4 regions of the Bacillus paranthracis genome follow, and region 2 is predicted to be linked to each of the others. Evidence: riboswitches for the same ligand, from Rfam matches in the RefSeq annotation. Region 2 holds a riboswitch; each other region holds the start of a gene.
What was found. A riboswitch is a leader RNA that binds a small molecule or an ion and turns the genes downstream of it on or off. The one in region 2 is predicted to bind S-adenosylmethionine.
Positions count from the first base shown of each region.

Region 1: it holds a riboswitch for S-adenosylmethionine, as region 2 does, so the genes downstream of both, NLJ82_RS15130 (M20 family metallopeptidase) here and NLJ82_RS09450 (MFS transporter) in region 2, are expected to answer to the same signal.
Region 3: it holds a riboswitch for S-adenosylmethionine, as region 2 does, so the genes downstream of both, NLJ82_RS26670 (bifunctional O-acetylhomoserine aminocarboxypropyltransferase/cysteine synthase) here and NLJ82_RS09450 (MFS transporter) in region 2, are expected to answer to the same signal.
Region 4: it holds a riboswitch for S-adenosylmethionine, as region 2 does, so the genes downstream of both, NLJ82_RS24485 (methionine ABC transporter ATP-binding protein) here and NLJ82_RS09450 (MFS transporter) in region 2, are expected to answer to the same signal.

Region 1 covers NZ_CP101135.1:2,950,476-2,958,128, forward strand. The annotation lists gene NLJ82_RS15110 (MFS transporter) at 1-769, opposite strand, end outside; gene NLJ82_RS15115 (TetR/AcrR family transcriptional regulator) at 832-1,428, opposite strand; gene NLJ82_RS15120 (SDR family oxidoreductase) at 1,716-2,480, opposite strand; gene NLJ82_RS15125 (Lrp/AsnC family transcriptional regulator) at 2,649-3,089, shown strand; gene NLJ82_RS15130 (M20 family metallopeptidase) at 3,155-4,360, opposite strand; SAM riboswitch class I at 4,449-4,550, opposite strand; gene NLJ82_RS15135 (AAA domain-containing protein) at 4,626-6,935, opposite strand; gene NLJ82_RS15140 (VOC family protein) at 7,047-7,439, shown strand; gene NLJ82_RS15145 (hypothetical protein) at 7,511-7,653, shown strand, end outside.
Region 2 covers NZ_CP101135.1:1,856,337-1,863,989, reverse strand. The annotation lists gene NLJ82_RS09470 (VOC family protein) at 74-493, opposite strand; gene brnQ (branched-chain amino acid transport system II carrier protein) at 577-1,935, opposite strand; gene NLJ82_RS09460 (FMN-dependent NADH-azoreductase) at 2,175-2,867, opposite strand; gene NLJ82_RS09455 (arsenic resistance protein) at 3,162-4,127, shown strand; gene NLJ82_RS09450 (MFS transporter) at 4,183-5,412, opposite strand; SAM riboswitch class I at 5,520-5,625, opposite strand; gene NLJ82_RS09445 (DUF4153 domain-containing protein) at 5,759-7,006, opposite strand; gene topB (DNA topoisomerase III) at 7,275-7,653, opposite strand, start outside.
Region 3 covers NZ_CP101135.1:5,149,030-5,156,682, reverse strand. The annotation lists gene NLJ82_RS26690 (response regulator) at 1-136, shown strand, start outside; gene NLJ82_RS26685 (FMN-dependent NADH-azoreductase) at 328-954, shown strand; gene NLJ82_RS26680 (transcriptional regulator YeiL) at 1,016-1,687, opposite strand; gene NLJ82_RS26675 (YjjG family noncanonical pyrimidine nucleotidase) at 1,794-2,489, shown strand; SAM riboswitch class I at 2,763-2,867, shown strand; gene NLJ82_RS26670 (bifunctional O-acetylhomoserine aminocarboxypropyltransferase/cysteine synthase) at 2,959-4,257, shown strand; gene metA (homoserine O-acetyltransferase MetA) at 4,241-5,146, shown strand; gene NLJ82_RS26660 (homoserine dehydrogenase) at 5,288-6,583, shown strand; gene NLJ82_RS26655 (YczE/YyaS/YitT family protein) at 6,607-7,233, opposite strand; gene NLJ82_RS26650 (LacI family DNA-binding transcriptional regulator) at 7,332-7,653, shown strand, end outside.
Region 4 covers NZ_CP101135.1:4,704,258-4,711,910, reverse strand. The annotation lists gene NLJ82_RS24525 (hypothetical protein) at 1-73, shown strand, start outside; gene NLJ82_RS24520 (DUF3937 family protein) at 306-569, shown strand; gene NLJ82_RS24515 (hypothetical protein) at 687-1,058, shown strand; gene NLJ82_RS24510 (arsenate reductase family protein) at 1,787-2,152, shown strand; gene gcvH (glycine cleavage system protein GcvH) at 2,194-2,577, shown strand; gene NLJ82_RS24500 (toprim domain-containing protein) at 3,200-3,544, shown strand; gene NLJ82_RS24495 (thioredoxin family protein) at 3,548-3,856, shown strand; gene NLJ82_RS24490 (hypothetical protein) at 4,009-4,353, shown strand; SAM riboswitch class I at 4,479-4,586, shown strand; gene NLJ82_RS24485 (methionine ABC transporter ATP-binding protein) at 4,766-5,791, shown strand; gene NLJ82_RS24480 (methionine ABC transporter permease) at 5,784-6,449, shown strand; gene metQ (methionine ABC transporter substrate-binding lipoprotein MetQ) at 6,473-7,285, shown strand; gene metQ (methionine ABC transporter substrate-binding lipoprotein MetQ) at 7,358-7,653, shown strand, end outside.

The DNA.
Region 1 (7,653 bases), 1.1 Mb from region 2:
TGCCGATTATTATATTTCCAATTACCGTCGCACTACCATAGAGAGCAAGTAAATATGGAATACTTGCACTTGAAAAGCCTGTGACATTTGTAAAGATCGGAGTGAAATAACTAAATGCTGCAAACGTACCACCAATAATGAACATACTTGTTACGTACGCTGCCCAAAGATGAATATTCTTAAATCGCAGAAGTTCGTCTTTCCAATTTAATTGCTCTTTATTTGAAGATGATGGTAACAACCATTGAATCATAAGCCCTGATACTAGCACAAGAACAGAAACAGCCCCAAAACTAATACGCCAGCCAAAAGATTGGGAAATAACGGTTGTTATAGGTAAACCTAATACAGTTGCGAACATTAAACCTGCAAGTACAATTGATGCGGCTTTTCCCCTTGAATCAGAGTGAACCAATGTCGCAGAAAAGGAAATCGCAACTCCAAAAGCTGAAGCTGAAGCAATACCAGTTATAATACGTGAAATCATCATAATATCATAGTTCCAAGCAATAGCTCCGAGCGATTGACCAATTAAAAATACGAACATTAAAAACAATAATGCTTGTTTGCTGCGCATTCGTAAAAGAATTGCAGTTAAAATGGGACCTCCTATTACCATTGCTCCTGCATAAGCTGAAATTAAATACCCAATAGATGATACAGAAACATGGAATGCAAGAGCAAGTTCATTCATCATACCTGCAACCATAAATTCTGATGTAGTCATACAAAAGATTGCTAAAGCTAATAAATAAATAATCGATGGCATAAAAACACTCCTTATTCATTATTGTAATGATCGGTACAAAAATAGTGCGAAAAAAGAGCGCACTAAGCGCCACAAATAGACTCCACTGTTCCTTTGATAACTTGTTCAGACAACATCCGATTTTGCATCGATACATTAAGAACACGGAATCCGTAATAACTGCTTAAAAGCAGACTAGCTAATTCCTCAGCTGATTGCTTCTTTGAAATTTCACCTGTTTGCAATCCTTCCTCCATCACTGTTTCAATAGCTTGTTTAAGAAGTTCAACATGCTTCGAGAAAATTTCTTGTACCATTAAATCGTTTTTAGCACGTTCTATACTGGCATTAATCAATAAACATCCTTTTTGATCAATATTCTCAAAGTCTTCTTTCAATGCCCATTCAAAAAAATTACTTAATCGTTCTTTAACTGGAATTGGAGTATGTAACAATTTCCTTTGTTCCTTAATCCCAATTTCATGGTAGCGTTCTAATACTTGTTTATACAGTTCATGTTTACTACCGAAAGTATTGTATAAACTTCCTTTTCCAAGTCCTGTATCACTGCATAAATCTTGTGTAGAACACCCTTCATATCCTCTTAACCAAAATGTTTTCATTGCAACATCTACAATTGAGGAATAATCAAACTCTCGAGGTCTGCCGCGTTTATTCAATCGTATCCTCCTCTCATTTTAAAGATAACATGAATAGAATACTCTTTTTTGTACCACGCGGTCAATAATTTATTTTATTGTTACTGTAAAATTAAATTTGACTATTTTAGATTATGAATAATTAAAAATAGCCCCCTTATTCAAGTTGCCTAGCGAAAAAATCACGTTTGAATAGGCTTTTTTAGCATCCCTATCCCTATCTTTCTATACATCACCAGATATGAAACGAGGATCGTTTCATATCTAGTAATTTACTTGGTTGGCTTAATAGGTATGGAGTAGTGCCCCTATAAACAAAATCCTCCAGAAACATCTAATACCTGCCCCGTTACCCAGCGGCTATCAGAAGAAGCAAGAAATACTACTGCATCTGCAATATCTTCAACTTGCCCAATTCGACCGAACACAGATGAATTCGTAGCAAAATTTCGTATTTCTGGATCATCTAGCAATTTCGCATTGATATCTGTCTTCGTATATCCAGGCATAATTGTATTCACAGTTATCCCTCTTTCTCCAAGATGTTTAGCTAGAGGCAGTGTCATCGTATTTAATGCACCTTTACTTAAGCCGTATGCAATGGACCCTGTAAAACCAAGTCTTACTTCAGCTGATGAAATGTTAATAATGCGCCCTTCTGCTCGTAGTAACGGTAATGTTTGCTGAATTAAAAAGAATGGCGCCTTAATATTTACGGCCATAATTTCATCAAAAACTTCTTCTGTCGTATTTTCAATCGTCCCTTGTGTACCTATCCCTGCATTGTTTACTAAAATATCAATCTCTGATGTACCAACTCTTATTTGTAATTCATTCTTTAATTGTTCTACTAGCTTTTTGACATTATCAATTGAATTGAGATCTGCTTCAATTAAGAACGCCTTTCCTCCATTAGATTCAATCTCACGAATTGTTTCATCTGCAGCTGCTTTATTTCGACCGTAGTGAATTGCCACTAATGCACCGTCGTTTGCCAATCTCATCGCAATCGCACGACCAATTCCGCGACTCGCCCCTGTTACTAACGCTACTTTCCCATCAAGATTCTTCATTTTTTCCATCCTTCCTAAATTTACGTTTGATAAAAACCTATACTTATATTTTTATGTAAAAACCAATTATTTTAAATATAGATTTATAGGTAATTTAGCTCGTTCACTTATGATATTATAGTTATAGTTTGTGATTCACTTTAAAAAATAAAATAAGGAGGCTACACAATGCAAAATGCAGTAAAACTAGATGAAATCGACCATAAAATAATGAACTTGTTGTATGAAAATGCAAGAATTTCTGTTTCAGAAATAGGACGAATTATATCCATGACGCAACCTGCTGTAAAGGAGCGTATGAATAAACTTGAAGATCAAGGAGTTATAGCGGCTTACCGAACGAAATTTGAACCTTCTAAAATTAATAAAAACATTCAAGCATTCATCATGTTTAAAACGAGCCAATGCTCTGATTTTATCCAATATTGTAATGCCGCTCCTGAAGTAACAGATTTATATCGAATTAGCGGGGAATTTAATTATATGATGAAGGTCATGAGCGATTCGATGGATTCTCTCGCTGCATTTTTAGACTCTTTAATGCAATTCGGCTTATCGTCTCCTTTAATTGTTTTAAAGAGTGAGTTTGAGGAAAAATTGTCGTTCTAATAAAGTGATAGGCACCAGCTTTCCAAAAAAGAAAAAGGAGTGGATCATCCACTCCTTTCAATCACCTATCCCTGATTCCTCTGCGCCTCTCTAAACTCCTCCTTCACCTTCTCTAACAACCCTTCTTCTGTAATTAATCGATACGCCGTATTTGCTAATGCTTTTGCCGATGTAATTAATGCTTTATCCCCTAATTCTGAACGCGCTGCTTCTCTAAATTCATTCGTATGTGCAATTAAGTCATCTGGGCCGATTTTAATGTACGGGTGAATGGTTGGTACGACTTGACTTACGTTTCCTGCGTCAGTTGAGCCGATGCCGAGTCTTTCTTTACGGTTTACATCCTCACCTAGTAATTCCAGTTCTTCGGCTACGATATCGTTATATGTTTTTGTTACGAGTAGTTCATCGATTTCATTTTGGAATTGATGGATTTTTACTTTTGTGCCTGTTGCTAGTGCTGCCCCTTGTGCGATATTTTTTACTTTTTCTGTTACTTCCGCACATCTTTTTCTCGTTGCAGCACGGATGAAGAATCTTGCTGCGGCGTAGTCAGGAATAATGTTAGGTGCTTTTCCGCCTTCTGTAATCACGCCATGAATTTTCACGTCTGACGGAAGTTGTTGGCGAAGTGCGTTAATACTGTTGTACAGCTGAATCACCGCGTCTAATGCGTTAATCCCTTCTTCAGGTGATGCTGCGGCGTGAGCTGTTTTTCCGTAAAAATGAAAATCAAGTGGATCGACTGCTAGTGAAGGACTTGTTGTCGCTGTTTTTCCGCTCGGATGAATCATAAGCGCTGCATCAATATTATTAAACAAACCTGCCTTTACATAACTCGATTTTGCGCTACCGTTCGGTCCTCCTTCTTCAGCTGGTGTTCCGAACACAACAACTTCCCCGCCAATTTCTTCAAGCGTTTCTGATAATGCAATTGCTGCTGCAACGCTAATTGTGCCAATTAAATTGTGACCACACGCATGGCCAAGTCCTGGTAAAGCGTCATACTCAGCTAAAAATGCGATTGCTGGTCCTTGTTTCCCTGAACTTTTTCGCGCAATAAATCCCGTTTCATGTCCAGCTATATTGTGCTGCAACTGAAATCCTGCACTACCTAGCAATAAACTTAACGTTCTAGATGCATAAAACTCTTGGTTACCAATCTCCGGATTCCCATGAATATCATGACTTGTTTCTATGTACTTTTCCTTATTTCTTTCGATACTCTCTTCAATTTTTTTTCTTTGTGACGCTACTCCTGTCGCTCCCATTTTTCTTCCTCCTTTTATTTTCACGTAAAAAAGCCTCTTTCTAAAAGATAGAAAGAGGCTTCTGTATATACAGTCAAATTGAGCTTCTTTCTTATCTTTCAAGTTACCTTGCTGGAATTGGCACAGTATTCATAACGAATCCGCTGCCGAGGTATCATAGGGCCAGTCCCTCCACCTCTCGTGATAAGAATTTTCATAAAATTATATTAAATTACATTCATTCTAAGTTCATTTCAAATAAAAGTCAAGGAATTCCTATCCGAATTTACCGAATATCTAAAAACCCTTTTAATACACCAATGGTTTCTGGTGCTTGCAGTCTTGCACATACGTACGGAAATTCTGTACTACCTTCAAACATCATTTGAGATGTAAGGGGTGCGCCTGCCCAAAAGATTTCATCATCGATTACTAGGAACGGGAATGCTTTATTTTGTCTTTGTAACTTTACATTTTTCAGTGGAACTGGTCCATCACTATACACCGTTATTTGCGCATTTGTACGCATTAACGCTTGCCATACTCGTTTATCTACTTGTTTCGTACTTGGAAGTGAAATAATGATTTTTCGTTTTGCTGCTAAAATATCTTTTAATACCCCTTTCGTTTCCTCAAGATTCATTTCCATAAACCAGCGTAATCGTTTCGATATTTTCCGTTCCCACAATTGTCTTGATGTCGTGCGATCATACACATCTCCGTGGCGTTCTATATGAGCCGTTAATTGTGACAACGCTTGTTTTCTCGATAAATTTTTGCGCATATAGTGGCAATCTGATAATTGAATAAACTTCCCTCTCGCTCTTGTCACTGCTACATTGACGAGGCGATGGTTTTTATGGTCAAAGAATAATACGCCAGGTCGTTCTTGCGGATAACTATCTACTGTATCAAAAATCATCATATCTCTTTCAGATCCTTGGAACTTATGAACTGTCGCTGCTAAAACAGGTATGTTTTGGTATTTCGTTCTCTGTAACATTTCTCTAATACACGTTGATAAAAAGCGAGACTGCGCTCTGTAAGGCGTCACAACACCAATGGATTGCACACCATCTAACAGTCCGATTAACATCATTTGCATTGCTACTAAACCAGACATAATGTTAAAACGAGATCCTGAAGCAGCGTCTTTTAACGAAAAAGCTCCCATTTGGCTCGTATCAAATAAAACACTCGCTTCATTTGCGAACGGTTGTAGTTTCGCAAGTTCTTTACGCTCGGAAACAGACGGATGATCGTATACTCTATTTTTATAAATAAACGAATTCGTAAACTTCGATATATCCGCATGCATACGTCTTTGTTCCTGCAACATAAACAGGTTCGGATGTGCTTCTGATTTATTAACAGACTCCACAATCCCGGCATGGTAAAACATATCTTCGCCAAGCCATTTTCGAACGAGTTCATGGTTTGCCATCGCAATTGGAGGTAACTGTAAAAAGTCACCACAAACGACGATACGTTTTCCAAGTGAAGCAGCTAATGCAATTTGCGGAACAAACGCCATACTCACTTCATCTACGACAACTAAATCAAATGTACGCTCATAAATAAGTGAATCAATAGCACATTTCGATAAAGTCGCACCAATCACTTTCGCATTTTCAATATATTCTTTTTCTACTTCTTTAATTTTCGCTTTTTGCTTTCGAAGATCACTTTCTATCTCTTGTATACGCTTCTTATCAGCAGATGTTGCTTTATACGATAAAATCTTTTCACGAAGCTCTTGTCGTGTCTCTTCTAAATAGAGTCTCTCCTCACCCCAAGACCCGTTCGTCGTTTCAACTAACTTCGACGCAAGTAACGTTTCATGATTTCGTATATGTTCGTGTTGACTATAACCGTAACGAACAATTTCACCAGGCGTCCATTTCTTTTTCTTTTCAATTTGCTTTGTTACTTCACTCATTAATACGTCCACTGCTGCATTACTATGAGCTAACACAAGTACCGACTTTCCTTTTTGATAATGAGCCGAAATAATACGTGATAAATTGTAAGACTTCCCTGTTCCAGGTGGTCCCCATACGTACGTTGTCGGATTATAAAACGAGCGATACGCCAATTCATTTTTCGGATTTTTCATCTTCTCAATATGTTTCGGACTACTCGTCCCATCAACAAGACGCTTTATACGATTACGTTTCAGCTTATCTTTACGCGCTTCCTTCAACCTCTCTTGCAGTTGCTCTAAAAGCTGCCACGGTTCACTGTACAAAACAGCTTCTCGTATTTCACCTTGTATATAATCATTTAATTTCAGTTCTATTTCTAATCCATGTACAGATAATACTTCTCCTGTCGCTTCCTCACCATCGAACTCAATTCGAATCGGTGAACCTTCAGGCAAGCTTACTTCCGAAATAAGCTGAAATACGTATACTGTACTTTCATAATCTGTATATAAAAAACGACCGTTCATGATAGAAATTTTACTACCACCTATCGTTTTCCAATGTTTAATTTCATACGCTAATGCATAATGCCACTCTTTCATCGTTTCCGATAATGAAGGAGTTTGAGTAGGTGTATTCATCGTATAATCTCCTTCCTTCTCCCCAAACATACTTTCTCACTATACCATATAACACGCTAAAATTTGTAAGGTTTTTATCTTGCTTATTTTCTTAATTTTCAATAACATATTGTATATAATTTTCAGAAAGAAGGAATCTACATGCCAGTTAGAAGAATCGAACACGTTGGACTTATGGTTGCAAACCTAGAAACATCTATCGCATTTTATGAAGAAGTAGTTGGCTTACAACTCATTAAGAGAATGGGACACCCGAATCCAGACTTAAAACTCGCTTTTTTAGGTGTGGAAGAATCGAAGGAAACGATACTGGAACTCATTGAAGGTTACAACTCCTCTCTTCCGGCAGAAGGAAAAGTACATCACATTTGCTTTAAGGTAGATTCATTAAAAGAAGAAATCAAAAGACTCAAGAAACATGGCGTAACATTTTTACTAGGAGAAGAAATCGAAACATTACCGGATGGAACACGTTACCTATTCTTTGCGGGTCCTGATGGGGAATGGATTGAGTTTTTTGAGACGGAGAGATAAAGTAAAACTTTAATCAACCCACAAATAGCGGGGGATCATAACTTTATGATCCACAAAAGGAGTAGAAACTGATGAATACAGTTTTTATTATCGTTTTTTGGGTACTTATACTATTTCCACTTCTTTATATAATACTGATAAAGAAGTGGAATATAAAAGTAGCTGCTTTATTTGTTGGAAGGGTTCTATTAAGCATTGTCTATTTCATAAATGG
Region 2 (7,653 bases):
GAAGAAAATGTGAAATACATAAATAAAAAGATGTTACTTTATTACGTAACATCTTTTTAAAAATATCTTTTTTCTATTTCTCTTCCGGATAATCACAATACTCTATGATTGTTCCCTCTGTATCCGCTGGGTTAAGATAGATTAGTCTTCTGCCGTGTTTATTCATTCGAAGTGTATGCTCTAACGTTCGAATACCTTGTTCTTTCAATTCTTCTAAAGCTACATCTAAATCATCTACTCGATATGCAACATGATGTACACCTTTACCTTTTTGTTTAATGAATCTGGCAATTGGCGACGTCGTATTATTCGTCGGTGCAAGTAATTCGATTCTATCTCCATCTACTTCAAGAATGGCTACTTCGCTTTCAACACCAGGTGCCTCACTTACGTAACGATCTATTAATGTTCCTAACAATACCTTTTCATAAAAACGTATCGTACTATCTATATCGCGCACTGCGATGCCGATGTGATCAATTGTTTTTTTCATTTTATTTCCCCTACTACTTTATTTTCTCTCATTATTAATAGTAACAAAAAAAGTTATAGAAACAAGTTCTATAACTTTTTTATTTAACCTATTTTCTTATCCGCACTAGCTGCTGGTTGAACTTGATTTTTTGCTTTCATAATGCTAATGACGTACCCGATCAGTCCGCCAATAAGTGCTGGTAAAATCCAACCTAACCCAACTTCATGCATTGGAAGTATTTTAGTAAGAAAATCGTTCACTACTGCTAACTTCATACCAGCTGCATTCAATCCATCGAACACACTTACAATAAATGTAATTAATAAGCTACCTTGATACACTTCTGCTCTTCCTTTAAACAATGGATGAAGGAGCGTTAGGAAAATTAAGACGATTGCTAATGGATAAATCGCGATTAATACAGGAACAGAAATTGCGATTAATTGCGTTAAACCTACATTCGCAACAACTGCACTGAACACTGATAAGATGATTGCTATCTTTTTATACGAAACATTCGGGAATAGTTTATGGAAGAATGAAGAACACGCTGAAACAAGTCCTACACTAGTCGTTAAACATGCTGCTGTAACCATAATTCCTAATATAATTCCGCCGTATGACCCAAAATAATAGTTTGAAACTTTTGCTAATACTGCACCACCATTATCTAAATGACCAAGTTTTGCAACACTTGAAGCTCCCATAAATGAAAGTGCTGAATAGATCATTGCTAAAATAGATGCAGCAATCAATGTTGCTTTTGCACAAACAATCATAATGTCTTTTTTTGTTTTTGCGCCCTTTTCTTTAATCGCATTGATGATAATAATACCGAATACGAATGATGCCAACGTATCCATTGTTAAGTAACCTTCTTGGAACCCTTTAAAGAACGCATGTGATGTATATGCCTCTGCAGGTGCTTGCATTTCTCCCATTGGATGAATAAAAGCAAATACTACTAAAATCCCAATAAACGTTAATTTAATTGGCGTTAAGATTTTTCCTACAATATCGACAATTTTCGCGGGATTTAGCGAAAAAAAACAAGTAATGCTAAAGAATATAATTGTAAAAAGAATGAGTGCTGAAGAACCCATAGCTTCTGGTACAAAAGGCTTCATACCAATTTCATAAGAAACGCTGCCTGTTCTCGGAATAGCGAATAGTGGACCAATCGCTAAATATAAAACTGTCGTAAATACAATGCCGAACACTGGATGTACACGACTTGCTAACGATTGTAAATCTTCTTTACCTGAAATTCCAAATGCTAATACCCCTAGCAACGGTAAACCTACACCTGTTACTAAAAATCCTGCATTAGCAATCCAAACATTCTCTCCTGCCGATTGACCAAGCATTGCTGGGAATATTAAATTTCCTGCCCCGAAAAATAGTGCAAATAACATTAAACCAATAACAACTATGAACGAAAACGGTACTTTATTCGTCATAATATAACCTCCATTCAAAATAACCTATGTCATTTCCAATTTTAACTAATTGAATTTTCTGAATATTTAACTTAAGTATCAACTATTCTTGAACTCATTATAGTTTGATATATAATATTTTGCAATACTATTTTCAAACTTTTCATTCATTTTATAAATATACATTTTTTAACATAGAAATAGACTAAAAAACCAACATGGTCATCCATGTTGGTTTTTCCATTTTTACTATCAATTAATTAAAATTTCGCCGCTACTTTCTTAACGTTCTCTAGACCTTCTTCAACAATTTGTTGTGAGCGATCTGGATATTGGTTGTGCCCTTCAATTACAACAGTCTCTGGATTTGTAATTCCCCAGAATCCAAGTACAGTTGTTACGTAATTAACTGCCATTTCCATAGGAGCCATTTGTTCTGAAGAGTAATCTGAACCACGAGCACCTAACACAACTACTTTCTTACCACCAGCTAAACCTTCTGGGCCATTAGCTGTATATTTAAACGTTTTTCCAGCTTGAGATAAGTATGAAATATATGTGATTAATGGTGCTGGTACAGTAAAGTTCCATAACGGGAATGCAAATACAACTTTATCAGCTTCTAAAAACTGATTTAAATATTGATCTACTGTAGCAACTGCCTTCTCTTCTTCTGCTGTTAATTCCATACCTTGACTACGTTTGTATCCACCTGAAATAGCAATATTTCCGTAATAAGGAAGATCTAATGCAAATAAATCTAACTCTGTAATTTCTGTATTCGGATTTGCTTCTTTATAAGTACTTACAAATGTTTCATACATTTTTGAACTAACTGCTTGCTCCGCTGGACGATCGTTTGCTTTTACAAATAATACTTTTGACATTGTTTTATTCCCCTCTACTTTTGTATTTTCTTCTTTTTTACCAAATAACGAGCTAAATAATCCCATTTTCTTCACCTAAACTTTCTTATCATATTCATTATTCAACATCATAAAAATTCTTATTCTAATAAAAAGTTCCAATTGATACCTTAAGGAAAGTTAATTAAAACTTTTTGTTATTTAATTACCTTATGTAAGTGATTGTAATATAGTCACTTACTTTAGTCAAGTAACTTTTAATAAAAAAATAAATCTCAAATTAAAAACATTTACTAAAATACAATTGAACACCAAATTACAGCCTTATTACTTGTATAATAAAATTAGAGAGGAAAATTCATATTTAGAAAGGATTCATTCATGAGCACGATAGAAAAGATTCAAACTTTTATTATTCTTTTTGCTGTTACATGCGGCATCATACTTGGACAATTTAATGTTATACATATGTATTCAGACAAATTTATTGTTCCCTTTTTATTTTTCATGCTATATGGATTATTCCTTAGCATCCCATTAAAAGAAATAAAAAACGGATTTCACAATTTAAAATTTGCTGGAACAAGTCTTACTATTAACTTTTTATGGACACCTTTACTCGCTTGGGGATTAGGAGCACTATTTCTTTCAGATCACCCAGCACTGTGGGTTGGATTTATAATGCTAATGGTTACTCCATGTACAGATTGGTACTTAATCTTTACTGAAATAGCAAAAGGTAATGTAGCACTTTCTACAGCGATTTTACCAGTAAATTTAATTTTGCAAGTACTACTACTTCCCATTTATTTATTTTTATTCGCTGGTGTTATGAAGACTGTAGCGGTTTCTGTTTTAGTAGAAAGTATTGTTATCGTAATCGTCTTACCATTTTTACTTGCACACGCTACAAAATTCATTATGAATAAACTGAAAAAAGCTGAAACGCTCGAGAATAAACTCATTCCATTTTTCAGCTCTGCCCAAATTGTATTTTTAAGTTTAGCAATCGTAGCGATGTTTGCATCACAAGGTAAATATTTACTACAAAATATGAATGTCGTTTTATTATTACTCATTCCTGTTCTATTGTTCTTCATCATTAATTTTGTACTAGGACAATTTATCGGGCACGTTATGCGCTTATCTTATAAAGATACAGTAAGTCTAAACTTAACAACGTTAGCAAGAAACTCACCTGTTGCTCTTGCTATTGCTGTGACTGCTTTCCCTGACGAGCCTCTTATTGCACTTGCACTCGTTATTGGACCGTTAATTGAACTGCCAGTACTTGCTTGTGTTTCACAGGTGTTGTTACTTATTAAGAAAAGACGGCAATATATATAATAAAAAACGTCCTATAGCAGGACGTTTTTTATTTTTGAAAAATCTCATACAACACTTATTTCTTATTTATCATTACAAATGAAATAACCGAAACTAGAAACGTAATAATACCAATTATAATAAATACAATAGAAGCTGAAATTGACTCTAAGGAATATCCCGTTATTGCAATTCCAACCGGGGTTGATACTAATAATAACGAATTTAAAAAACCAAAAAATCTTCCTTGCACTTCATTTGGAATTAACTTTCTATACAACACTCCAAAATATATATTACTTACCCCAAATGCAATTCCTGACAGAAAATAATAAACTGAAAATAATACCGGATTTAACGTCGTACCCATTGCAGCATTAAAAACCCCCATAATAGCTGTAAATATAAAAGCAGTCGTAATCGTTTTATATGTACGAATCTTTTTCGTAATAAATGCTCCTATTAAAATCCCTATCGGTGATGCCGCAAAAACTATACTATACCATCCCGTAGAAAGGTCCATTTCTCTAACAACTATTACTTGTAGCGAAAGCATACACGCCGCTCCAAGTAAATTAATAAGCGCAGCGCTCATAAGCAATGTTTTCAATGATTGATTACTATTAAATATGGAGAAACCCTCTTTAAAGTCTTCGTAAAAAGGCTTTTTCTTTTCTACTTTTAATTCACGTGGAAATTTAATTTTCATTAAAATTAAAAATGATATAAAAAATGTAATTGCATCTAACAAAAATACTCCATGAAAATTAAAAATACTAATTAAAAAGCTAGCCATTAAAGGAATAGCTACCGATATGGTTTGTATTGATATTTGCCTCAGCGTAATCGCCTGTTGAACATGCTTTTCTTCCACATATGTTACTAATGCTGCATTTGAAGCCGGAGTAAATAAAGCACTCCCAATTGAGCGTATTATAAGTAAAATTAGTAACGGAATGTATAGCATTTTATTATAAAATGCTATAACTGCAATTAAAATCATGACGATACATCTCATAACATCCGCAATTATCATAAGCTTTCTTCTCGACATTCGATCTGCTAACGTTCCTGTTACAGGTGCAAATAAAATCGCCGTCGTCGCAATTGCAACGTTTACTCCAGAAACAAGTAATGGAGAGTTCGTTAATTTCATTACCCATAACGGTAAAACGAGCGTAACCATAGAATTACCTATTAAAGAAATGCAACTTGCTAAGAAAAAATACGAAAAAATTTTATTGCTCCAAATACTTGTGCTATTCTCTTTTAAATCCTCAATTTCATTATTCACTGCATCCTCCATTTTCCTCTTGTATATTTTCTTTAATTCTTCCTCACCACCTTTCAAAACCTCTATTTAAATGAGAAAAAACCTTCTTCAAAATAAGAAGAAGGTTTACTTATAACCGCATCTTATCTATTAGGAATTTTAGATCCTACAGGATTTAGCACCTTTATATCACATAAGGTTGCTGAGGCTTCGAAGGGCCAGTCCCTCCACCTCTCTTAATAAGAAGTTTTTATTTAATTATCTAAATTCATTATATTTTACATCAAAATAATTTCAATATGTTTTTTTATACAGTTAAAAGAAGATGACATCTATCATCTTCTTTTAACAATTTTGTCGTTACGTTAACAAGACCTTTCTAATTAAAAATGATAGGAAACGTAAATATAACGAAAGCTGCCCAAAGTCCGTAAATTGGTAAATACTTCGTAACGGCATCTTGGATAGCTGTCGGTCCTGATTTGCTTTGCAAGAAACGCATATAGGAAAACATAATCCAAATTAAATTTGCCCAGATCAGTATGTTTACCCCTAAAACAGCAAGTCTATTAGGTGTAATCCCGTAAGAAGAAAGTCTGAATACAATGGCTGATAAAGCGACAGTGTCAATAATAAGCGCCAGAACAATTAAGGCAAAATTTATATAATCTGAAATGTTCTTTTTCTCATCCGAATCACTCTCAACGATAGAAAATATGGTAACGGCCAACACGCCAAGGAGTATTCCGTTGAAGGCCATTAAGAAATTGCGGTCCAAGAAAGGATTTTTCCCGACCCATATAACCGTTATAAGATAGATTAGCAACGTAATCAAGACAAGTGGACTAAAAATTTTAGATATGTATGGTGTAATATTTTTAGCAAGTTTAAGATTCATTGATACTAAATATGCAGCCACAATAGCAAGAGCAGCAGCACCAAATAACACAACATTACTAAAATAGAATTCTCCTATATCCAAGTCAACAAAGCTAAATAAACGCATGGTGAATACTGCTAGAATCATTCCGCTAACTGCCATGCTGGCGTAGAGAAGGGCATATTCCAAATTAAATTTAATATAAGCTAATCTTGTACTGCCTTTTGAATATTCATTTCCTGTAAACGCAAGTCCTACCAAGATCCATAAAAATATAGGAAGATGTAAATAAGCAAGGATAATACTGTCTTTATAATTTAATGGCAACGTATTAAGATATATCCCGGAAATTAGGAACAACGCTATAAGGGAATAAATAATACTTTTTTTCGGCGTATTATGGTAGACAAAATAAGCGACAATAAAGGGAATTACACCAAAAGCTAGGTTAATTGGAGCAATTGCTTCTTGTTCGACAAAGTAGAAAATGATTCTGGTGCTTATCCCGGCCAGAATAGCTAACATGCCCATAAATAAGAAACCTTTTTGAAACAACGACTTTTTTTCCGCATTTGCCGTCTCCTTGAAATGTAACCTTTCATACCAGGCAGCTAGCACCTGAGAATCAGAGTTTTCATCCCATGCTTGTGAGAATGACTTTTTAAAAGCTTTCGGGTCTTTTCTATACATTCTCTCCAACTCATGAGGGTTATCCATATTTTCGATAATCAAATTTTGATCGTTCATAGCTTTACCTCCTCTAATAAAAAACAGCTTTGTTCCCTTTCTATAAAAAGCATCTCACCGATTTATTATGATAATGATTTTAATACATTATTTATTGTTTTACAATAAATAATTATCAATTATAAAGATTTTTTTATTGTATATTTTATTTCAAACAAAAATATATAGTACTACTTATTCAAAAAAAATATCCTATAGAATAGACTTTTTTAAGCGTCTATTCTATAGGATATAATTTAATTATCATATTTTTATTTGTTAAAACAACTTAATTCTCAAATACAAAATTAATCTTATTATCTTTCCACTCTAATTTCGCATCAAATGTTTTCTCGCCCTTTTTAAAGCCTTTAATTAAATCGGTCTTTTCACCTTTTAATAGCTTTGTCATATTCTTTTGCGAAATTGTTTTACTTAATATCTTCTTCGAGATGGTAAAGTCACATTGTGTCGTGTTGTAATTAGAACAGCCGTAAAACGTTGACTTATCAATCACATCGCCATCACATTTTTTACAGCTACCAACCTTTTTACCTGTTGTAAATTTCGATCCTTTTCGCTCAATCGATTCAACATGCAATCCAGTAAAGTCCCATTTCTCTGACATTTCCACTGCATCTTCAATAATTTTAGCTGATAGCTTTTTC
Region 3 (7,653 bases), 2.0 Mb from region 2:
TAATAAAGAAATCGCTTCTGTTTTAGTTATTACGGAAAAAACGGTAAAAGCTCATGTAAGTAGTATTTTGAGTAAGTTGAATTTATCTGATCGTACGCAAGCAGCATTATATGCAGTAAAAAATGGAGTTGTATAAGACGAAAGTCGTAAGACCTAGTTCGCCTTTAGAAGGTGGACTTTTTTTATGGAAAAATACGTCTATGTGAGGACGAAATTGTCTTGATATAAAGATAAAATATGTTTGTAAGCAACAAAACAACAATTACAAGGGATACCTTTTTTGAAAGCATATAACAACAGAAGAGTTAGTACTAGGAGGAAAACATAATGACAAAAGTTTTATTCGTAAAAGCAAACAACCGTCCAGCGGAACAAGCAGTTAGTGTAAAATTATATGAAGCGTTTTTAGCAAGTTACAAAGAAGCGCATCCAAACGATACAGTAGTAGAACTTGATTTATATAAAGAAGAATTACCATATGTAGGCGTAGATATGATTAATGGTACATTCAAAGCTGGTAAAGGGTTTGATTTAACTGAAGAGGAAGCAAAAGCAGTAGCAGTTGCTGATAAGTATTTAAATCAATTCCTAGAAGCTGATAAAGTCGTTTTCGGTTTCCCATTATGGAACTTAACGATTCCAGCAGTGTTACACACATATATTGATTATTTAAACCGTGCTGGTAAAACGTTTAAATATACGCCAGAAGGTCCAGTTGGTCTAATTGGAGATAAGAAGATTGCATTATTAAACGCGCGCGGCGGTGTATACTCTGAAGGTCCAGCAGCAGAAGTAGAAATGGCTGTTAAATATGTAGCAAGCATGATGGGCTTCTTCGGCGCAACAAACATGGAAACAGTAGTTATTGAAGGACATAACCAATTCCCAGATAAAGCAGAAGAAATCATTACAGCTGGTCTTGAAGAAGCAGCTAAAGTAGCAAGTAAATTTTAATTGAAAATAGAATCGTCACTCAAAAAAGTAGCATTAACAGATAAACGTTAATGCTACTTTTTTATATTTTAAGTTCGTCAGCTAGTTTTTCTAACTGAATTCGATCTTGTATGTAATAGGTTCTTCCATCTTTCTTTAAGTAATTTTGTTGGCAAAATTGGTTTAATACATATAAAAGGTGACGGTAGCTAACATTTAAGTATTCCGAAACCTCAGTATGTTTTTCTATATAACTGTTATTTTGTTCTGTTAATAGAATAAACGCCGCTAATCGATTTTCGAACGGATAACTATTATTTTTAGCATAACTTTCTGTTCGGGTAATGGTTTTCTCACCGATAAATTTGCATAGTTTCTGTAGAAAGGTAGCATCTTGTAACAAAAGATGCTGACAATCTTTAAGAGGAAGCGCTAAGCATATACAATCTTCCATTACTTCCACCGTTTTCGTAACAGATTCTACGCCAATTAATCCTAATTCCCCAATGAACGAAGGTGCCTGAATAAAGTTAATCAAGGAGACCTTTCCGTTTTTGTGACTCATATATATTTTTGCTTTCCCAGAAATTAAGTAATAAAGATAAGGAACATCGACCCCTTCATTACATATCTTTTCTCTCTTCTGAAAGGAATGTAGTTCAGCATACGGTAAGATATCAAAAGAAAAAAGAGTATGGAAATTGTAAGTTTGTATGTAATGAGAGATTTCTTCGCTATTTCTGCTGACTTTCATGTTTTCACCTCATGTTTAGTATGAGATATCTCCTATTATTTTTACAAGAAAGAATGATACGATTTACGTAAATTTGTTTTTGTAGAAAAGAGAGTGTGAAGGGCTTATGAAAAAATATAAAACATTATTATTCGATGTAGATGATACATTGTTGGATTTTCAAAAGGCAGAAAAATCGGCATTACGTATGCTTTTTGAAGAGAAAGGGATGTCTCTCACTAGCGAGATTGAAGCGCAATATAAAAAAATTAATAAAAGTCTTTGGACTGCTTTTGAAGAAGGTAAAATAAATCGTGATGAAGTTGTAAATACACGATTTTCAATTTTGTTTAAAGAATACGGGGAAGAAGTAGATGGGATATTATTCGAAAATAATTATCGCAGTTACTTAGAAGAAGGAAATCAGCTCATGGAAGGTGCCTTACAATTTATAAATCAAATTCAAAGTGAGTACGATTTATATATAGTGACAAACGGTATTTCTAAGACGCAAGATAAACGATTACGTAATGCAGGGTTACATGCCTTGTTTCAAGATATTTTCGTTTCTGAAGATACAGGTTATCAAAAGCCGATGAAAGAGTATTTTGATTATGTTTTTGAAAGGATTCCTAACTTTGTTCCTGAAGAAGGGCTCATTATTGGGGATTCATTAAGCGCTGATATGAAAGGTGGATATGTAGCGGGAATTGATACTTGTTGGTTTAATCCAGAAAGGAAATTAAATGATAGTGGGATTATACCGACATATGAAGTGCATAATTTTGAGGAGTTATATGCATTATTGAAGCAACATGTGTAATGAGAATAGGCAGTGGAACCTTTGTCCACACTGCCTATTTTTTTTATTTGTAGTTTCGTTATGTTTTGGAAGTGGAAATGCATTTCCGATAGTAGCTGCCCCAAGCATTGGTAATAGTAAATTAAGCGGAGGTTTTAAAAGGTCTTTTTCAAATGGATATAGAATATATTTCTTCTGTTATGTACATTAAGTTCTTTGTATTTAATTTAGAACATTCAGAAAAACTAATTGACATGAGGAAATTATTGCTATAAAATCAACGGTAATTGCATAGTCTTATCAAGAAAAGGTGGAGGGACAGGCCCGATGAAACCTTGGCAACAGCCGTATAACGGAATTGTGCCAAATCCTGCAGGTAATAACCCTGAGAGATAAGAAAGAGCCTTTAGAGCGTGTTTCAAACTGCTCCTTTCTTGTTTTCAGGAAAGGGGCAGTTTTTTATTTTGTATAAAAGAAAGGAGAATGAGAAATGGGAGAATCATGGGGGAAAGGAACGATTTGTGTGCAAGGTGGCTATACGCCAAAGAATGGTGAACCGCGTGTTTTACCGCTTTATCAAAGTACAACGTATAAATACGATACTTCAGATGATTTAGCAGCGCTATTTAATTTAGAGGCAGAAGGATATATCTACACGCGTATTGGAAATCCTACTTTAGCTGCATTTGAGCAAAAGTTAGCGGATTTAGAGGGTGGTGTAGGTGCTGTTGCAACGGCTTCTGGGCAAGCTGCTATTATGCTTGCTGTTTTAAATATTTGTAGTAGCGGAGACCACTTGCTTTGTTCTTCCACAGTTTATGGCGGGACGTTTAATTTATTTGGAGTGAGTTTGCGTAAACTTGGTATCGATGTTACATTCTTTAATCCGAATTTAACTGCTGATGAAATTGTGGCCCTTGCTAATGATAAGACGAAACTCGTTTATGCAGAATCGCTAGGAAATCCGGCGATGAACGTTTTAAATTTCAAAGAACTTTCAGATGCAGCGAAAGAGTTGGAAGTACCTTTTATCGTGGATAATACATTAGCAACTCCTTATTTATGCCAAGCATTTGAACATGGAGCAAATATTATCGTTCATTCTACGACAAAATATATTGATGGTCATGCAAGTTCGTTAGGTGGCATTGTAATTGACGGAGGGAACTTCGATTGGACAAACGGGAAATATCCTGAACTAGTTGAACCGGATCCAAGTTATCACGGCGTAAGTTACGTTCAAAATTTTGGTGCAGCAGCTTATATTGTGAAGGCACGTGTTCAATTATTAAGAGACTACGGAAACTGTATGAGCCCATTTAATGCGTATATTAGCAATATCGGCTTAGAAACATTGCATTTACGAATGGAGCGTCATAGTGAAAATGCTCTTGCAGTTGCTAAATGGCTTGCTGATCATGAACGTATTGAATGGGTGAACTATCCGGGATTAAATAGTAATGAAAATTACTCGTTAGCACAAAAGTATTTGAAAAAAGGTGCTAGTGGTGTTTTAACATTCGGCATTAAGGGAGGATTAGAAGCAGCAAAAGAATTTATTTCAAATGTAAAACTAGCAACTCTCGTAACGCATGTGGCTGATGCGCGAACTTGCGTTATACATCCTGCTAGTACAACGCATAGACAATTAAGTGCCGAAGATCAGCGCTTAGCTGGCGTCACATCAGATTTAATTCGTTTATCAGTTGGCATAGAAGATGTTTCGGATATTATTGCAGATTTAGAAGCAGCGCTAGTCGGAGGCAAACAACATGCCGATCATAATTGATAAAGATTTGCCAGCTCGCAAAGTGTTGCAGGAGGAAAATATTTTTGTAATGACAAAAGAGCGAGCAGAAACACAAGATATCCGGGCATTGAAAATTGCTATATTAAATTTAATGCCTACAAAGCAAGAAACAGAAGCGCAATTACTTCGTTTAATTGGAAATACACCGTTGCAATTAGATGTTCATTTACTTCATATGGAATCGCATTTGTCTCGTAATGTTGCACAGGAACATTTAACGAGTTTCTATAAAACATTCCGTGATATTGAGAATGAGAAATTTGATGGACTCATTATTACAGGAGCACCAGTTGAAACCCTTTCTTTTGAAGAGGTAGATTATTGGGAAGAGCTTAAACGTATTATGGAGTATTCAAAAACGAATGTAACATCTACGCTTCATATTTGCTGGGGGGCACAGGCTGGTTTGTATCATCATTATGGCGTTCCAAAGTATCCTCTTAAGGAAAAAATGTTTGGTGTATTTGAACATGAAGTCCGTGAGCAACATGTGAAACTGTTACAAGGTTTTGATGAATTGTTTTTCGCCCCGCATTCGCGTCATACAGAAGTACGAGAGAGTGATATTAGAGAGGTGAAAGAATTAACATTATTAGCAAACTCTGAGGAAGCAGGTGTTCACCTTGTTATTGGGCAAGAAGGAAGACAAGTGTTTGCGCTCGGGCATAGTGAATATAGTTGTGATACGTTAAAGCAAGAATACGAACGGGACCGCCAAAAAGGGTTAAATATTGATGTGCCGAAAAACTATTTTAAGCATAATAATCCAAATGAGAAGCCGCTTGTAAGGTGGAGAAGCCATGGGAATCTATTATTCTCTAATTGGCTGAATTATTACGTGTATCAAGAAACCCCTTATGTATTATAAAAAAAGATTGTGTCACACGTGGCAACGTTTTCTTTGTAAAGATTAACCTATATTTTTCCGAATGTTCAAAAAACATTGTTTTTCAGATTTTTTATTCATATAATTTCATCTAAACACAATTTTTGAGGGGTGGACAGTATTATGAAAGAAATTCAAGTTGGCTTATTAGGTCTTGGGACAGTTGGTAGCGGAGTAGTTCGTATCATTACAGATCACCAAGAGCGACTTATACACCAAGTAGGTTGTCCTGTAAAAGTAACGAAAGTGCTAGTACAAAATATTGAAAAAGAGAGAGAAGTAGAGGTACCTTCTACTCTATTAACACAAGATGCACATGAAATTTTAGACAATCCAAACATCGACGTTGTCATCGAAGTAATGGGTGGCATTGATGATGCAAAAGCATATATTTTGCAAGCTTTACAAAGCGGGAAGCATGTTGTGACTGCCAATAAAGATTTAATGGCGTTACATGGGGCGGAACTCTTAGCGGTAGCAAAAGATAATAAAGCAGATTTGTTTTATGAAGCAAGTGTAGCCGGAGGGATTCCGATTTTACGAAGTATTGTAGAGGGACTTTCTTCAGATCTTATTACGAAAGTAATGGGAATTGTAAATGGAACGACAAATTTTATTTTGACGAAAATGTCAGATGAAGGGAGAGCATATAACGACGTGTTAAAAGAAGCCCAGCAACTTGGATTTGCAGAAGCGGATCCAACATCAGATGTAGAAGGTTTAGATGCAGCAAGAAAAATGACAATTTTGGCTACCCTTGGTTTCTCTACAAATGTAGAGCTTGGAGATGTGAAGGTAAAAGGGATTACTTCTATTACAGAGGAAGATATCGAATACAGTAAGAGTTTAGGTTACACGATTAAACTAATCGGTCTTGCGAAGCGAGATGGTGAAAAATTAGAGGTTACAGTTGAACCGACTTTACTTCCAAATACACATCCTCTTGCGGCCGTGCAAAATGAATATAACGCTGTATATGTGTATGGTGAAGCAGTTGGAGAAACGATGTTTTATGGACCAGGTGCAGGAAGTTTACCGACAGCAACAGCTGTTGTTTCCGATTTAGTAGCTGTAATGCAAAATATTAGGTTAGGGGTAACAGGAAATAGTGCTGTAGTCCCGCAATATCAAAAAGTATTAAAAGAGCCAGACGAAATTGTTGTGAAGAAATTTTTAAGACTTCATGTGAAAGATGAAATTGGTGTATTTGCAAAAATTACTTCGTTATTCTCTGAGCGTGGCGTTAGCTTTGAAAAAATTATTCAAATGCCACTTGAAGAGAAAGGAAAAGCTGAAATTGTAATTGTAACGCATCGTGCTTCTCTTGCTGATTATGATTATATTCTACATACGTTGCAAGGGTATGAAGAAATAGATTGTTTGAAAGCAAACTATCGAATTGAAGGGGATGCAAAGTAGTATCTCCTCTAAGAAAAAACCTATTAAGCGGCTTGCTTAATAGGTTTTTTTCTATTTAAAATCTTCGTACCAACTTGAATAAATGCTTGGATAATCCAGCCTGTTGTAAAAGATAAGATGATTGTTCCAAAATAGATAGGTCCATCTAATAAAAAGCTTAATGTTAAAAATAAAAACGCTAACGAAATTTCTGTTCTTCTAAATGTCCATTTCTTTTTCTCAGCAACTGTTAAAACGAAAGCTTCTTGCGGTGCTGCACAAAGGTTTGTAGAGACATAAAGACCAATTCCGGCTCCAACGAATAGATTTCCGCAAATAAGTGTTATATATTTTGGAAGAGAACGGACAGCGTCCATAATAGTTGTAATGGAACCAATCCAATCAACAAAAAGAGAGATAAGAACCATTGTTACGATTGTACCGATTGTAATTTGTCTTTTATTCCAAAAGAGGACGATAAGGGTAAAGGCAAAATTAATCATGAAAATCCAAAAACCGATACTTATCCCGAAATTTTGATATAGTGCAATAAAGAAGGAATCATAAGGGCTAAGTCCAAAGGAAGTAATGGTCGTCATCATATTAATACCGATGGCGAGAATGAGTAGACCACCAATGAAAAATATATATTCTAATTTGAATCGAAGCATAGTTGTATATCCTTTCAAAATGTATTTGCTAGGAAAGGATATATTGTGGAAAGCTTACCAGGTCAAGGGAGAATTTTTGCAGGGAAGGGGAAAATGAGATGACGAATATAAGAAAGATTGCGGAACTTGCTGGGGTATCTGTTTCAACTGTTTCACGTGTACTAAATAATCATCCATATGTGAATGAGCAGAAGCGAAAAGAAATTTTAGCAATTATAGAAGAATTAAACTATACGCAAAATGTGAATGCAATTCATTTAGTGAAAGGAAAAACGAATGTAATTGGCGTTTTATTACCGCACGTTAATGATCAATATTATAGTGCCATTATTGAGGGAATATCAAAGGAAACAGCAAAGAATAATTATAATATGATGCTTTGTCAGACGAATTATAGCGAGGAAAGAGAATTAGAAATTT
Region 4 (7,653 bases), 2.4 Mb from region 2:
AAATACAGAAGAAAGTATTCATAATATGTATATCGTCGTATTTCAAACCATTGCAGATTATTTGAATAGATGAGGAAGAAGCCTGTAAACAAGGTTTCTCCTTTATTTTGCATTTAGGAATTGGTTATATAATGGTCCAGATGATTCCAGTGTTATGAGGTTACTAGTAGGTTTTTTTATTAACAGTAATTCCTCAATATTCATGAAATATGCAAATGTGCATATTGTATTTATTTGGAATTTTTATATGTTAAAATTAAATATAGAGATTTTTATATGTAATGAACTAAATTTAGAAATATCCAATGAATTTTGAGAGGTGTTACATGTTTACAAACAAGAAATTAATTCGATTCGGTCTAACATTACTTGTATGTTTATTTGTAATTGATTTTACAATCGGTTATTTTCAAGCATATCTTGAATCAGCGGCAGGTATTAAATGGGTAATATCAGAAACTTGGAAAACTATTTTGTTAGATGTCCCTGAACGTATATTGGTTATTTTAGGAGCAATTGCTTTATATGATTTCACAAAAGAAACATCGCCAAAAGACGCATCCATTTAAATGCGTCTTTTTTATTTCATGCAATTAGCAATTTCGTGGATGGTAGTCTTGCTATCAATAATAAGGCATTATGTCATACAATGAAGATAATATTAGAAAATTATGAGGATGATTACGTTGAGGAAATTTTTAATTAGTTATGCTGCAAGCCTGCTTACTTTTACTATCATATGGTTCTTAATACCGTATATTTCTGATCCTAGTTATTCTAACGAGAATGGTTTACCTAACATAGTTGGATTTATTGTAATTCTCATCATATTTGGTAGTGTATTAGATCTTGTAGCTTGTCTAATTGGAGAAGTGTTTTACAGGAATATAAAACAATGTAGGAAGTTTCGATTTGGAATTCCTGTATTTATTGGACTAGCTCTTATCTATACATTTATACTCTCTCTTTTTACTATTACTAGTGCATATGCTTCTAGTTTAGTTGCACCTATTATTATGGGTTCCTTAGCTTTTTATGTAGTACGTAGAAAAATATAATTAACCTTAGCTAACGATAATGATGTAAATGAGCTAGTGGCGGTTCCGCAAAGATTTTGAATAAATTACGAAAAAGTAGAGAACTATACATTTTTACTTTAATGAAGGATACGTTTATCTTTAGATTGATGATAAAAAAGAAGTACCCTGTTTCTAAGCAAGGGCACAGTCAGTAATTTGAATTTCATATTCTCAGGAGCAGTTACTTTTGCTTTATTGATGATAGGCTTAATAACTTTTTTATGGGCTCACTACTACGGTCAAAATCGTTAGTTCCTTTCATCTGTACGCCTTTGTCATGTAAAGTGTTTCCGGGTTTTGTGACTATAGGCTGAACTGGTTAAATAAACGTTTGTTTAAGATGTATGTTCGGTAGGAAGAAACTGATGTAGCTAAGGGGTGAACAAGAGAAAATAAGAATTTAATCAAACGTTTGTTTAAGATGTATGTTCGGTAGGAAGAGACTGATGTAGCTCAAGGGTAAACAAGGGAAAATAGGAATTTAATCAAACGTTTGTTTAAGATATATGTTCGGCGAGGAATTGGGAAAGGATCTAAAAAATTTATATATTTATTTTTTCTTAACAAATGGCGGAAAAATAAGAAAAATTTGCAGGATTATTAAAAATTATCACGAAATAAGTAAAAGTTTAGCGAATAATCGTTTGAAATAATAAAACGTTTTCTATATGATAAAGGTAAAGGTTAGTAAAAAAGTAGGTGAATTTATGACAGTAACATTTTATTCATATCCAAAGTGTGGCACATGTCAAAAAGCAAAGAAATGGTTTGAGGCAAACGATGTAGCATATGAGATGATTCATATTGTTGAAAATCCACCATCAAAAGAAGATTTACGTAATTTACATGAAAAAAGTGAATTACCATTAAAAAAATTCTTTAATACAAGTGGAATGCGTTACCGTGAACTTGGTCTGAAAGATAAGTTAAAAGATGCAAGTGAAGACGAAATGTACGAGCTTTTAGCATCTGATGGCATGTTGATTAAACGTCCAATTGTAACAGATGGAACGAAGGTAACACTTGGTTTTAACGAAGAGCAGTTTGAAAGTGTGTGGAAAAAGTACCAATAAGGTATTTTTACATAATTAATACATTCACTGGAGGTACAGTCATGAGCATTCCAAATAATTTACGTTACTCTGAAGAACACGAATGGGTAAAAACTGAAGGTAATGAAGTTGTTATCGGTATTACTCACTTTGCACAAAGTGAGCTAGGCGATATCGTATTCGTTGAACTTCCAGAAGTAGGTGCAACAATCGAAGCTGACGAGCCATTCGGAAGCGTAGAATCTGTTAAAACAGTTTCTGAATTATACGCACCTGTAAGCGGTAAAGTTGTAGCAGTAAACGAAGAATTAAGTGACCAACCAGAACTTGTTAACGAATCTCCATACGAGGGTGCATGGATGGTTAAAGTTGAACTTTCTGATGCAAGCCAAGTTGAGAAGTTATTAACTGCTGAAAAATATGCAGAAATGACAAACCAAGACTAATTATAGTCGACTGAAGGACAGCCTTTGTGCTGTCCTTTTTTATTTTGTGTTACATAATGCATTTAAAAACGAGCGCAAATGAATAAGCTATTATAGGAATGAATGTTTTTCGATAAGGTTTCATGGGGCTTTGTAATCTGAACGAGCCGCTTGCGCTTTTCATTATGATCCAGCTCCAGCAGCTAGATTGTTCGGTGGCTTCACTTCTTCCTGCAAGGCAAAAAGCGCCTTTACGTCAGAAGCTCCATCCCCCTCACAATCTGAACGAGCCGCTTGCGCTTTTTATTATGATCCAGCTCCAGCGGCTAGAACAGTCGGTCATTTCACTCCTTCACTTGAGGCAAAAGGCGCCTCTAGTTCAGGAGTTCGGGTGTCCTCCTGTTCTGAACGAGCCGCTTGCGCTTTTCATTGTCTAGCTCCACCTCCTAGCCCTTCATGTCTAAGAACCTTCCGCACGAGAAGACAAAAAGCGTCTTCTGTGCGAAAGAACCTTAGCCAACAGGGCTAAGCAGTCGGTTCCGCTTTTCTTTTGCAAAAATAAACAGGAAACAACATGAAAATAACGAATATACTATATACTAAGTTAAAGGTTGTATAGTATATGGTGATCGGGTGATGACATATGATTTATGTAGAAAAAGTCATTATTGTAGAAGGTACATCAGATAGAAGAAAGATTGAATCTATTATTCGTGAACCGGTGGAAATTGTTTGTACAAATGGTACAATTGGTTTGTCGAAAATGGATGAGCTCGTTGATCAGTTTTTTGATAAGGAAGTGTATGTGCTAGTGGATGCTGATGATGCTGGAGAAAAGTTAAGGAAACAGTTTCGAAAAGAATTTCCGCAAGCAGAGCATATTTATATTGATCGCTCGTACCGGGAAGTGGCAACAGCGCCATCTTCACACTTAGCAAATGTATTATGGGGAGCTGACATTGACGTTTATACAGAATATTTACGGTAAGGAATGATAGAAGTGATTGACTGGACAGGAGCCGAAGCTACAGCCTTAATAGAGAATGAAGAAAAAACAGTGTTATATGTATATACTCCAATGTGTGGAACATGTCAATTAGCAAAAAAGATGTTAACAGTCGTTGAGATGACAATTGAAGACCTCAAAATTGGAATGTTAGATTTAAATTATGCTCCGCATTTCGCGAAAGAGTATGGAATTGAAAGTGTACCTTGTTTACTTGTTTTTGAAAATGGGACACTCATGAAGAAGATATATGCATTTCATTCGGTTGAATATTTATATACGGAATTAAAGTAGGCGGCAAAGTTTTTGCCGCCTCGACATATTTCTTGGGAAATATGTCGAGATGCAGGGTGGTTACAGTATTTGTCGAGCGAAAGTAACAGGATTGCTCTTTAGTGAGAGGGAATGGTATGTAATAGAAAGTGATATGAAGGATGTGATTTAGAGTGGAATTATATTCTTTGCTTCAATCATTTGTAAATTACGCTAATGGTCAATATCATTTAGAGCCGCTTTTAAGACAAGGAGAAAAAACTGTTAATTTCCGCTTTGGAGATGAAAGTTGTTCGTTACAAATTTCAAGAGATTATATAGAACTGTTGAAAGAAGAAAGAGGAACGGAGCAAATCGTTTGTGTAGATGAAGAAGATGTAAAACAATTGGTGAATGGCAATGTACGATTGCAAACGTTAATGAACGATGGACGTATACAATATTCGGGAACGTATCGAACGATGTTATTAATTGAATCGATGTTTCATATATGTAAACCGATGTCAGTGGGCGCTTAAAATTCTGAAGTTTCGTTTTTTACAAAAATTTCTGTTGACATGGTGTGTGGATATTGATACAATTCAATTCATAAAATATAGACAATTTCATAAATTACAAATCAGACGAAAATGTAATCTGATTTCTCTTATCAAGAGAGGTGGAGGGACTGTGCCCTGTGAAGCCCGGCAACCGTCAACTTATGTTGAAATGGTGCCAATTCCTGCAAAGCAAATGCTTTGAGAGATGAGAGAGAGGGATAATGTTGTTATATACGCATATAAACCTTTCTGCTTCTCTAAAGCGGAAAGGTTTTTTTGTTGTTTGAATGTGGAGGACATTCAAATAATAAAAGTAATGAGAACGGTGGACTACACGCATCAAAAATAAAAAATTGCGGAGTCGACCTAAACAAAAAAGGGGTGATACACCATGATTCTATTAGAGAATGTAAAGAAAATATATAAAGCAAAAAGCGGTGATGTCACTGCTGTAGATAATGCCAATTTAAAAATAGATAAAGGTGAAATATTTGGTGTTATCGGATATAGTGGCGCTGGAAAAAGTTCTTTAATTAGATTGTTCAATCAGTTGGAGAAACCAACTTCTGGCCAAATTACAATTGCAAATCGTGTCATTTCAGCAATTACAGGAAGCGAACTTCGTAAGGCAAGGCAAGAAATCGGAATGATTTTTCAGCACTTCAACTTACTTTGGTCACGAACTGTACGTGAAAATATCGAGTTCCCACTTGAAATTGCAGGTGTTGATAAGGCGAAGAGAAGAAAACGCGTTGATGAGCTAATTCATCTTGTTGGATTAGAAGGAAGAGGAGACGCGTATCCATCTCAGCTGAGCGGAGGGCAAAAGCAACGCGTTGGGATTGCAAGAGCATTAGCTAACAACCCACAAGTACTTTTATGTGATGAAGCGACGTCAGCTCTTGATCCAGAAACGACAGATCAAATTTTAGATTTACTATTAGATATTAATAAGCGTCTCGGCTTAACAATTGTACTTATTACACATGAGATGCACGTAATTCGAAAGATTTGTAATCGTGTTGCGGTAATGGAGAAAGGGAAGATTGTAGAAACAGGTCCAGTACTTGATGTATTCCGTAATCCACAGCAAGACATTACGAAACGATTTGTACAGCAGTTAACGGATTCTGAAGATACAAATGAAACGATTGAAAGTTTAATTGAAAAATATCCAGATGGAAAAGTAATTCGTTTGCAGTTTATCGGTGAAGCGGTAGAAAGACCAGTACTTCAAAGGTTAATGCAGCGCAGTGATATAGAAGTTAGCATTTTGCAAGGAAATATTGCACAAACGAATAACGGCTCTTACGGTAGTTTAGTTGTTCATTTAAATGGTGAGGAAACAGCGATTCAGCAAGCAATAGAGGGAATACATCAAGATCAAGTAGAGCTGGAGGTGATTGCACATGGATAAATTACTCACAAATGTTGATTGGAATCAAATGTTAGAAGCAACGGGTGAAACGTTATATATGACGGCAATCGCAGCTCTTGCCACATTTGTTTTAGGACTCATTTTAGGATTGTTACTCTTTATGACAGCGAAAGATAATTTATGGGAAAACAAAGCGGTTAACACGGCGATTGGAGCGTTCGTAAACATTTTCCGCTCGATACCGTTCATTATTTTAATCATTTTATTAATCCCATTCACAAAGATTCTGCTTGGAACAATTCTTGGAGCGAGTGCAGCACTTCCAGCTTTAATTATTGGAGCGGCACCGTTTTACGCGAGAATGGTTGAAATCGCCCTTCGTGAAATTGATAAAGGTGTAATTGAAGCTTCAAAAGCGATGGGAGCAAAAACAAGCACAATTATTTTGAAGGTGTTAATTCCAGAATCGTTACCAGCATTAGTATCTGGTATTACGGTTACGACAATTGCTTTAGTAGGCTATACAGCAATGGCGGGAGTTGTTGGTGCTGGTGGCCTTGGAACACTTGCTTATTTAGAAGGATTCCAACGAGGAAATAACGACGTAACAATCGTTGCGACAATTTGTGTATTACTAGTTGTATTTTTCATTCAATGGATTGGTGATCGTGTAACGACTCGAATAGATAAACGATAATAAAAAACGGGAGGATGTTTCAAATGAAAAAGTTATTACTTACAGCACTTATTTCAACTTCTATTTTTGGGTTAGCTGCTTGTGGCGGCAAAGATAAAGATGAAAAGAAACTTGTTGTTGGTGCTTCTAACGTACCGCACGCTGAAATTTTAGAAAAGGCAAAACCGTTACTTGAGAAAAAAGGAATTGAATTAGAAGTGAAAAAATTCCAAGATTACGTGTTGCCAAATAAATCGTTAGCAGATAAGGATTTAGACGCAAACTATTTCCAACACATTCCGTATTTAGAAAAAGAAATTAAAGATAAAAAATATGATTTTGAAGTAGCAGGAAAAATTCATTTAGAGCCAATTGGTGTATACTCTCAAAAATATAAAAGCTTAAAAGAGCTTCCAAACGGAGCAACAATTATTATGAGTAATTCAGTTGCTGATCATGGACGTGGTTTAGCAATTTTACAAAAAGAAGGCATTTTAAAAATTAAAGATGGGGTAGATCCAGTTAAAGCAACTCCAAAAGATATCGCGGATAATCCGAAAAACTTAAAATTCAAAACGGATATTGAGCCTGGTTTATTACCACAAGTGTATAACAATAAAGAAGGCGACGCTGTTCTAATTAACTCAAACTATGCAATTGATGCGAAGTTAAACCCAGAAAAAGATGCAATTGCAATTGAAAGTAATGATTCACCATACGCAAACGTAGTAGCTGTTCGTAAAGGCGATAAAGATAAGAAAGAGATTAAAGCTCTTGTAGAAGTATTACATTCTAAAGAAATCGAAGACTTCATTAATAAAGAATATAAAGGGGCAGTTGTTCCTGTAAAAGAATAATTGCTGTAAAAGGGCTGGTGTATGCCAGCCTTTTTTATAACTACATAATTATACAGGAGAAGGGGACATCATATGAAAAAGATTCTATTGTCAGTTGTTACAGCGTTGTCTGTATTTACATTAGCTGCTTGCGGAGGGAAAGAGGAGAATAAGCTTGTTGTGGGAGCTTCTAACGTACCGCACGCTGTTATTTTAGAAAAGGCACAGCCGATATTAGAGAAAAAGGGAATTAAATTAGAAATTAAAAAATTCCAAGATTATGTGTTGCCAAATAAAGCGTTAGCGGATAAGGAAATTGATGCGAACTACTTCCAACACATTCCTTATTTAGATAAAGAAATCCAAGAAAAAGGATATAAAATTGTAAA